Bosea vaviloviae: one gene and its partner. The main gene of each other region encodes a partner of the protein of the gene in region 2 in a complex. Links are inferred from orthologs where the notes say so. Each region holds a gene or a part of one and is shown on either strand. Other genes may lie near its edges.

Region 1 (5,687 bases), 900 kb from region 2 along the record:
GCGCTTGAAGGAGGAGTGCGAGTCGCCATCGTCATAGATCAGCTTGATCGCAGGCGTGCCCTTGGCGACGAGCGCAGCGACCTGAACCTCGTCCTGCTGGCGCTTCTGCTGCACGGCCTGGACGACGGAGGAATCCGAGCCGTTGCTGAAGACATAACGGCCGCCCGCCACCGAGACCGGCGGCTCGTCCTTCGTCACCTCGAAATAGTCGGTGCCTTCCTTCAGGTTCTTCCAGAAGGCGATGTTGGAATCGAGCCGGTGCTTGGCCAGATTCTCCGGCGTCATGCGGAAGGGCAGCGCCTGCATCTGCACCGCCTTCTGGCCGGCATTCTGGGCCTCGCGGACAAGCGCGTAGATCTCGCCGATCTGATCGTCGGTCATCGAATAGCAGCCGGCCGAGGAGCAGGCGCCATGCACCATCAGATGCGCGCCGGTGCGGCCATAGGAGCGGTCATAGGCGTTGGGGTAGCCCATGTTGAAGGAGACATAATAGGCCGAGTTCGGGTTCATCTGCGCCGGCGTGATGGCGTAGAAGCCTTCCGGCGCCATGCGGTCGCCTTCACGGACCTTCGGGCCGAGCTGGCCGGACCAGCGGCACATCGGGAAGGTCTTGAGCAGCGCATATTGCCCGTCGGCCTTGCGCTTCCAGATCTCGAGCTCCGACTCCTTCTTGTAGGAGCGGATCAGGATCGGCTGATCCTTGCTCATGCCCTTCTCAGACATGAGCGTATAGGTCGCCGACGGAATCGGGATATTGTGCCTGGCGGAGCCGCGATAGCGGTCCTCCTCGCAAGCGCCCAGCGACAATGCAACGAAAGCCACGAGCGCGAAGTGCTTGAATGCCACGTCGTCAATCCCATCGAACGGCCGGCGGAAGCACGACCACTGACTATGCAACACGGCCAAATTGTGCCGGCTGCCCAGTTGTAGAAGCGTTAGCCTTGAGGGTTCCTTACCACAGGCTGCTCCGTCATAGCCATATGGTCAACGCCTTCCTAACGGCGGCGGCAGCCGACACACCGCAAAAAAGCTTCACCCAACGTCAGATCGCCCGCCCGATGGCGAGGAATTTTTCCGCCCTGCGGCTGACGATGTCGTCGGCGCCCACGCCTGAGAAATCCGACAGCGCCGAGGCGATTGCATCGCCCGCCCGCACCATCGCCATCTGAGGATCGCGATGCGCGCCGCCCGCCGGCTCGCTGATGATGCGATCGATGACGCCGAATTTCAGCAGGTCCTGCGCGGTGATCTTCATGCCGGTCGCAGCGTCCTGCGCGCGCTTGGTATCGCGCCAGAGGATCGAGGCCGCACCTTCCGGCGAGATTACCGAATAGATCGCATGCTCCAGCATCAGCACGCGGCTGGCGGCGGCGATCGCAATCGCGCCGCCCGAACCGCCCTCGCCGATCACCAGCGCCACGCTCGGCGTGCGCAATCCCAGGCAAGCTTCGGTCGAGCGCGCGATCGCCTCGGCCTGGCCGCGCTCCTCCGCCTCGATGCCGGGATAGGCGCCGGCCGTGTCGATGAAGCTCAGGACCGGCAGCCCGAAGCGGCCGGCCATCTCCATCAGGCGCACCGCCTTGCGATAGCCCTCGGGCTTGGGCATGCCGAAATTGTGCCGGATACGGGTCTCGGTCGAATCGCCCTTCTCCTGCCCGACAATGCAGACGGCTTCGCCGCGAAAGCGGCCGAAACCGCCCATGATCGCCTCATCCTCGCCGAAAGCCCGGTCGCCCGCGAGCGGCGTGAACTCGCTGAACAGCGCCGCGCAGTAATCCTTGAAGTGCGGGCGCTGCGGATGGCGCGCGACCAGCGTCTTCTGCCAGGGCGTCAGCGCGGCATAGATCTCCTTCAACGCCTGATTGGCCTTGGCGTCGAGCTTGCCGATCTCCTCGGAGAGCGCATAGCCTTCGCCCTTCGCCTCAAGGGCGCGCAATTCATCCGCCTTCGCCTCGAGTTCGGCGACCGGTTTCTCGAAATCCAAATAGCTTCGCATCGTGATCCAGTTCAGGTTCCGCGTCGGCAGGTCCGCGCGTAGCGCATGGGCGGAACCGGGTTCGCGAAAAGCGGCGGACCTTGGCCGCGCGTCACGGCCGTTGTCAACCCGCTGCGCCGTCTCCAGGCGGGTTTGCCGCGCGCTGGGTCGGGGTCGGTCGCGGCAGCAGGATCGGCCGGAAGGCAAAGCTGCGCCGCGTCGCGCGCAAGGGCACGCGGCGATAGAACTGCTTGGTCGCATCGATGACATGGACACCGGCGAAGGGCAGGGACAACCCTGCGCCGGCCCGCTCCCAGGCGGGTGCCGAACGCATCAGCAGATGCCGCTTCAGCGGCGGAACGTAGAGCGCCTCGGCCCAGTTCTCGGGCGAGAATTCGGCGGCGCGCATCAGCGCCTGGAGCTGCGAGCGGCTGAACGGGCGGCCATGGCCGAAGGGCGTGCCGTCCATCCGCGCCCAGAGTCCGCGGCGATTGGGCACGACGACGATCATCCGTCCGCCCGGCGAGAGCACGCGTCCAACCTCTTCCAGCAGATCGTCGGGGCTCTCGGTCTCCTCCAGCGCATGCACCAGCACCACCCTGTCGACCGAGGCCGTGGGCAAGGGCAGCAAGGTCGGCTCGACCAGCGCGGAGGCCGACATGCCTTCGGAGGGCCAGTTCACCACACCTTGCGCCGCCGGCATGAAGGCAAGCACCCGTTCGGCGCCAAGGCCGAGCACGGAGAGATAAGGTGTGGAGAAACCGAGCCCCAGCACGCGCTGCCGCGAGCAGTCGGGCCAGAAGCGCAGCATCGCCCGGCCAATGAACCGCCGCGCGACATGGCCGAGCGGGCTGGCGTAGAAGGCGCGAAGATCGACGACGTCGAGTGGCATGAGCCTGAGATGGAACGGCGGCGCAGCCAAAGCAAGGGCTGCAAGTGAACGCTGCAACGGAAGGCTGCAACTGAAGGCCGCAAGTGAAGGCTCGGCTGAACGGCCCCTTCCCCCGCCTGCTCTGGGGAGGCTTGAACCTGGCGCCTCAACTCGAGTGGCTTGCAAGCGCCTGCGGCTAGCAAGCCACTCGACTTGATAGAAGCCGGGCCATGGCGCATTCAGGGCGGCACCCTGTCCTGCCCGCCCGTGCCGGAGCCTCGCATGTCCCTCGATCTCCATATCTTCCGCACCCTCAGCGACAATGCCGGCGCGTTGATCTTCGACCCAGTGACGAAGGCCTGCGCGGCTGTCGACGTGCCTGATGCCGCTCCCGTCCTCGCCGCCGCCAAGGCCAAGGGCTGGACGATCAGCGACATCTTCGTCACCCACGCCCATCACGACCACACGCAGGGCGTGGCCGAGTTGAAGGAGGCGACCGGAGCTTTCGTCTGCGGGCCGGCCGACGCCGCCGATTCCGCCCCGCTCGACCGCATCCTGGGCGAGGGCGACCGCGTCGAGCTCGGCAATGACAGCTTCGAGATCTGGCACACGCCGGGCCATTCCAACGGCCACCTGACCTTCGCCAGCATCGGGGCCAAGCTGGCGCTCGTCGGCGATGTCGTCTTCGTCATGGGCTGCGGGCGGGTCCAGCCCGGCCAGATGGGGGCGATGTGGACCTCGCTCGATCGCATCATGGCACTGCCCGACGATGTCCGCCTGATCACCGGCCATGACTACACGCTGTCCAATGCCCGTTTCGCCATCGCGATGGACCCGGCCAACGCAGCGCTCAAGGCCCGTTACGCCGAGGCCGAAGCCGCCAAGGCGGAAGGCCGCTTCTGGGCGCTGACCACGATCGGCGAGGAGAAGGCGACCAACCCCTTCTTCCGCGCCGGAGAGGCTGCGCTTGCAGCGGCAGTCGGCAAGGCCGGCGGCGCCCCCGGCGAGGTTTTTGCGGCGCTGCGCGAAGCCAAGAACGCATTCTGAGGACAGTCGGCATGAACTCCTCGCTCGACGGCGATTCCTCAATCGACGGCCTCGGCGCGGCCGAGGTCATCCGCCTGCTCGACCTCAAGCCCCATCCGGAAGGCGGCCATTACCGCGAGACCTTCCGCGACGAGGCCGGCCCGGAAGGGCGCGGCTTCTCGACCGCGATCTACTACCTGCTCGACACCGGCGAGACCTCGGAATGGCACCGGGTCGATGCCGCCGAGATCTGGCATCATTATGCCGGCGCGCCGCTGGTGATCAGCATCTCGCCCAATGGCCATGACGCCTCGGCGCATCATCTCGGTCCCGATCTGAGAGCCGGGCAGCGGCCGCAATTCGTGGTGCCGGCGGGCACCTGGCAGAGCGCCACCTCGCTGGGCGCCTGGACGCTGGTCGGCTGCACGGTCGCGCCTGGCTTCGCCTTTTCCGGTTTCGAGATGGCGCCGCCGGACTGGCGTCCGACGCCGCGCAAGCCCTGGGGAGCCTGATGATATCCGACGATGCCGACGACCTCGCGCTGGCGCTCGAATGCGAGCGGCGCATCGTCAATGCCTGGCCTGCGCCCGCGACCCTGCTGATCGACGATTGGGTCGTGCGCTTCGCCAATGGCTATTCCGGCCGGGCCAACGCCGCCACGCCGCTGAAGCCCGGCGCGGAGCTCGACGAGGCGACGCTGGCGATGATCGAGGGGCTCTACCGGGCCGACGGATTGCCACCTTCCGTGCGCCTGACACCACTAATCGGTGAGGCGACGCGCGCCGAAGTGATCGCGCGCGGCTATCGCCTCAAGGACGCGTCCTTCGGCATGATCGCGAAACTCGACGGCATCACGCCCGAGATCGACCCCGAGCTCCAGATCGAGGCGCGCCCGAGCGCCGACTGGATCGCCGGCGTCGCCGCGCGCCAGGCCGGCGTGAAGACCCATGCCGGCAACCTCGCCGCCATCGTCGAGAAGATCAGGATGCCGGCTGCCTTCGCGACCTTGCTGATCGCGGGCGAGCCCGTCGCCTACGGCATGGGCGTCGCCGAGCGCGGCATGGCCGAGATCGGCACGATCGTGGTCGACGCCAACCATCGCGGCCATGGTTTGGGTCGGCGCATCGTCTCCGGATTGATGTCCTGGGCGCGCCTCATGGACTGCGGCAGCGCCTATCTCCAGGTGGACCAGACCAACGAGGTCGCGATCAGCCTCTACGACCGTCTCGGCTTCCGCCGGCTCTACGCTTACGAGACGCGCATCCTGGATTGACCTGCCAGCTAGATTGACTTGCCAGCTGGATTGACCTGCCAGGAGGCCGTCGCTCAGCGGGTCAGCAGCGCGGTGCCGTAAAGCCCGATCGCGAAGACGATGTGGCCGACGATGTTGAGCGCCCGGATTGTCCAGGCATTGGGCTTCTTGGAAGCAGCGACGCCGGCTCCCATGCCCGGCTGCAGGATGAACCAGCCGCAGCCGACAGTGACGAGACCAACGATCAACGCGGGTCCGAAAGTCGGGCTGCGCGACCAGCCGAGCCCCCAAAGCGCCAGGAGAACGGCGGCGAAGAGAATGCCGACGGCGTAATGGAACACCCAGCCGATCGCGAGTTCGTTTGCGACAGGTTGCGCCCGCCCGATGTCCTCATGCGCGAACTGTCCGCGCAGCAGATGCGCGAACCAGCGTCCCGGCATCGCCCAGTTCGGCGCGGGCCAGCCGGCCACGCGTTGCAGCACTTGCGCCCAGATATCGAGCAGCAAGGTGGCGCCAGCGCCGATCACAATCGCGCGGATCAGGAATTCCATCGTCGTCGCCCC
Region 2 (3,260 bases):
GGAGCTGGATTGCGATCGGCAAGATCAGCCATCGCCTGGGCCAGAACACGCCCGCCATCGGGGTTGTGGCCGCCATCGAGCCAGAGTTCGGCGCGGGCAGGGATGAGCTCGGCGAGCTTACCACGCGCCAGCCGCTGCAGCCGCGCCGGCCAATCGGCCTCCAGCATGCCCTGCTCGAAGGCCCGCGCCGGCAGGCCGCCATAGCCGGCGGCGCGCAGGGCGGCGATCGCCGTGCCGGCATTCACATGCTGGTGGCGTCCAGCGAGGCGCGGCAAGGGCAGATCGAGCAGGCCGTCGCCGTCCTCATAGACAAGGCGGCCACCATCCTCATGGACGTTGAAATCCTGCGCGCCGATCAGGATGCGCGAGGCGCCGACGCGCTCGGCCGTGGCCTCCAGCACCGCCGTCGGCTCAGGCTCCTGCGGCGCGATCACCGCCGGGGCGCCACGCTTGAAGATGCCGGCCTTCTCGGCCGCGATCTTGGTCACGGTGTCGCCGAGATATTCGGCATGGTCGAGCGAGACCGGCGTTACCACCGTGCAGGCGGGGTGGGCGATGACGTTGGTCGCATCGAAGCGGCCGCCCAGGCCGACTTCGAGCAGCACGACATCCGCCTTGTGCTCGGAAAACAGCAGCAAGGCCGCCGCGGCGGTGATCTCGAAGAAGGTGATGGCATCGCCGGCATTGATGCGCTCGCAGCGCTCCAGCGCTTCGACCAGCACGGCCTCGTCGACGAAGCGGCCGCCGCCCGGCGCACCGATGCGGATGCGCTCGTGGAAACGCACCAGATGCGGCGAGGTATAGACATGGACGCTGAGGCCCGCCGCCTCCAGGATCGCCCGCATGAAGGCGATGGTCGAGCCCTTGCCATTGGTGCCGGCGACATGGATCACCGGCGGCAGGCGCTTCTGCGGATCGCCGAGGCGCTCCAGCAAGGTCAGGATGCGCCCGAGCGAGAGATCGATCAGCTTGGGGTGCAGCGCCATGAAGCGCGCGAGCAGCGTGTCGGACGACCCCATCTCGGTTCAGGGCCTCCCGCCCATGCGCGTCTTCAGACGGCCTCGGCGACCGGAAGCGGCGGCTTCGCGACGCCATTCGGCGCGGGCTGCTTCGTCAGCAGCCGTCCGAGCCGGGCCAGCGTCGCCGGAATCTCATGGCGGTGCACCACCATGTCGACCATGCCGTGGTCCTTGAGGTATTCGGCGCGCTGGAAGCCGTCCGGCAATTTCTCGCGAATGGTCTGCTCGATCACGCGCGGGCCGGCGAAGCCGATCAGCGCACCGGGCTCGGCGATATGGATGTCGCCCAGCATCGCGTAGGAGGCTGTCACGCCACCCGTGGTCGGGTTGGTCAGCACCACGAAATAGGGCAGGCCGGCATTGCGCAGCATGCGCACCGCCACGGTGGTGCGGGGCAATTGCATCAGCGAGAGGATGCCCTCCTGCATACGCGCGCCGCCCGAGGCGGCGAAGACGACATAAGGCGTCTTCTTCTCGAGCGCGGTCTCGGCGCCCTTGATGAAGGCCTCGCCCGCCGCCATGCCGAGCGAGCCGCCCATGAAGTGGAAATCCTGCACGGCAAGCGTCATCGCCAGGCCCTGGACGCGGCCGTAACCGACCTTGAAGGCGTCAATCGCGCCGGTCTTGGCGCGAGCGTCCTTCAGCCGGTCGATATAGCGCTTCTCGTCGCGGAACTTCAGCGGGTCGATCGCAACCTCGGGCAGGGCGACGTCGAGCCATTTGCCCTCGTCGAAGGTCAGGCGCAGCCGGTCGGTCGCGGTGACGCGCAGATGATGGTCGGAGCCGGGGATGACGAAGCCATTGGCCTCGACATCCTTGTGGAAGACCATCTGTCCGGAATCCGGGCATTTGATCCAGAGATTCTCCGGGCTCTCGCGCTTGAACAGCGTCTTGATCCGCGGCCGAACGACTTCGGAAATCCAGTTCATGGATTGGTCCTCAACTATACCTGCAGGGTCAGGCGGCGGTCCTGGCGGCCGAGCGGACGCCGGCTGCGAGCTCGGCGACGAGCGAGGTGACAGCGGAAACCGTCTTTTCCGTGGCCTTGCCCTGAACATCCAACGAAAGCCTGACGCGTTCGACCAGCGACGAGCCGACGACGACACCATCCGCACCCCTAGCGATCGCGGCCGCATCAGCCGCCGTCTTGACGCCGAAACCGACTGCCACGGGCAGGTCGGTATGGCGCTTGATCCGCGCGACGGCTTCTCCGACCGCGTCGTAATTGGCGATGGAGCCGCCGGTGACGCCCGTCATCGAGACATAATAGACGAAGCCGGAGGTATTCTGCAGCACTTTCGGCAGGCGCTTGTCATCCGTCGTCGGCGTGGCGAGGCGGATGAAATTGATGCCCGCGGCCAGCGCCGGCAGGCAGAGCTCGGCATCTTCCTCAGGCGGCAGGTCGACCACGATCAAGCCATCGACGCCGGCTGCCTTCGCATCGCCCAGGAAACGCTCGACGCCATAGACATAGATCGGGTTGTAGTAGCCCATCAGCACGATCGGCGTGTCGTTTCCGGCCGCGCGGAAGGCCTCGACCATGGCGAGTGTCTTCTTCAAGGTCTGGCCGGCCTTGAGCGCGCGCTGCCCCGCAAGCTGAACCGGGATGCCATCAGCCATCGGGTCGGTGAAGGGTACGCCCAGCTCGATGACGTCGGCGCCTGCGGCCGGTAAAGCGTGCAGGATCGCGCTGGCGGTGTCGAAATCGGGATCGCCCGCCGTGATGAAGGTCACCAGCGCGGCGCGGCCTTCGGCGGCACAGGCTTGGAAGCGGGTCTGGATGCGGGTTTGGCCGGTCGTTGTCATGGGCTTGCGGTTAGCATGCCCGGGGCCGGCTTGGCGAGAGCTATGCCGTCAAGCTCCGGTCTCTCCGGCGATCTGCGCGCCGCGCTCGGTCAGCAGCGCACGCAGCACCGAACGGTGGCAACGGTTCTCATGCTCGCAATAGCAACCGATCGAGAAGCGTCCGCCATGGGAGAGCGCGGCGAGCAGATCGAGCGTACGACGTGGCGCGGGCTCATCCATTTCGGTGCGGAAGGCGCGGACGAAGCCATGCCATTCCGCCTCGCTCTCCGCGGTCAGCGCCGATTTTACCAGTTCGGGGCTGGGCGAAAGCTCCGGAAACCAGACGTCGTACCAGTCATCGGCCGCATAGCGCTCCTTGCGGACGCCGCGCGGCGGCCGGCGCACGGTGCCGATCCGCGTGCCCTCGTCGGGGAGGCGGGGCGTGCCGAGACGGAC

The links. The genes of interacting proteins can lie anywhere in the genome.
Region 1: the proteins of accD (region 2) and BHK69_RS01630 are in contact, whole or in part, in a solved structure (PDB 8UXZ), measured with the Escherichia coli proteins. The link is inferred for Bosea vaviloviae from one-to-one orthologs.

What each region holds. Positions count from the first base shown.
Region 1 is NZ_CP017147.1:346,979-352,665, forward strand. Bases 20-2,962 are described here. They hold BHK69_RS01630 (acetyl-CoA carboxylase carboxyltransferase subunit alpha), read right to left. Parts: upstream 1,997-2,962; coding sequence 1,043-1,996; downstream 20-1,042. Other genes in these bases: BHK69_RS01625 (L,D-transpeptidase family protein), read right to left, coding at 20-846; BHK69_RS01635 (class I SAM-dependent methyltransferase), read right to left, coding at 2,100-2,867. Outside these bases: more of BHK69_RS01625, read right to left, coding at 1-19; gloB (hydroxyacylglutathione hydrolase), read left to right, coding at 3,129-3,893; BHK69_RS01645 (cupin domain-containing protein), read left to right, coding at 3,905-4,384; BHK69_RS01650 (GNAT family N-acetyltransferase), read left to right, coding at 4,384-5,145; BHK69_RS01655 (DUF2938 domain-containing protein), read right to left, coding at 5,199-5,675. UniProt on the Escherichia coli protein: Component of the acetyl coenzyme A carboxylase (ACC) complex. First, biotin carboxylase catalyzes the carboxylation of biotin on its carrier protein (BCCP) and then the CO(2) group is transferred by the carboxyltransferase to acetyl-CoA to form malonyl-CoA.
Region 2 is NZ_CP017147.1:1,245,349-1,248,608, reverse strand. What follows is about bases 1-2,974. They hold accD (acetyl-CoA carboxylase, carboxyltransferase subunit beta), read right to left. Parts: upstream 1,949-2,974; coding sequence 1,052-1,948; downstream 1-1,051. Other genes in these bases: BHK69_RS05880 (DUF488 domain-containing protein), read right to left, coding at 2,874-2,974; trpA (tryptophan synthase subunit alpha), read right to left, coding at 1,977-2,825; BHK69_RS05895 (bifunctional folylpolyglutamate synthase/dihydrofolate synthase), read right to left, coding at 1-1,019. In the rest of the region: more of BHK69_RS05880, read right to left, coding at 2,975-3,260.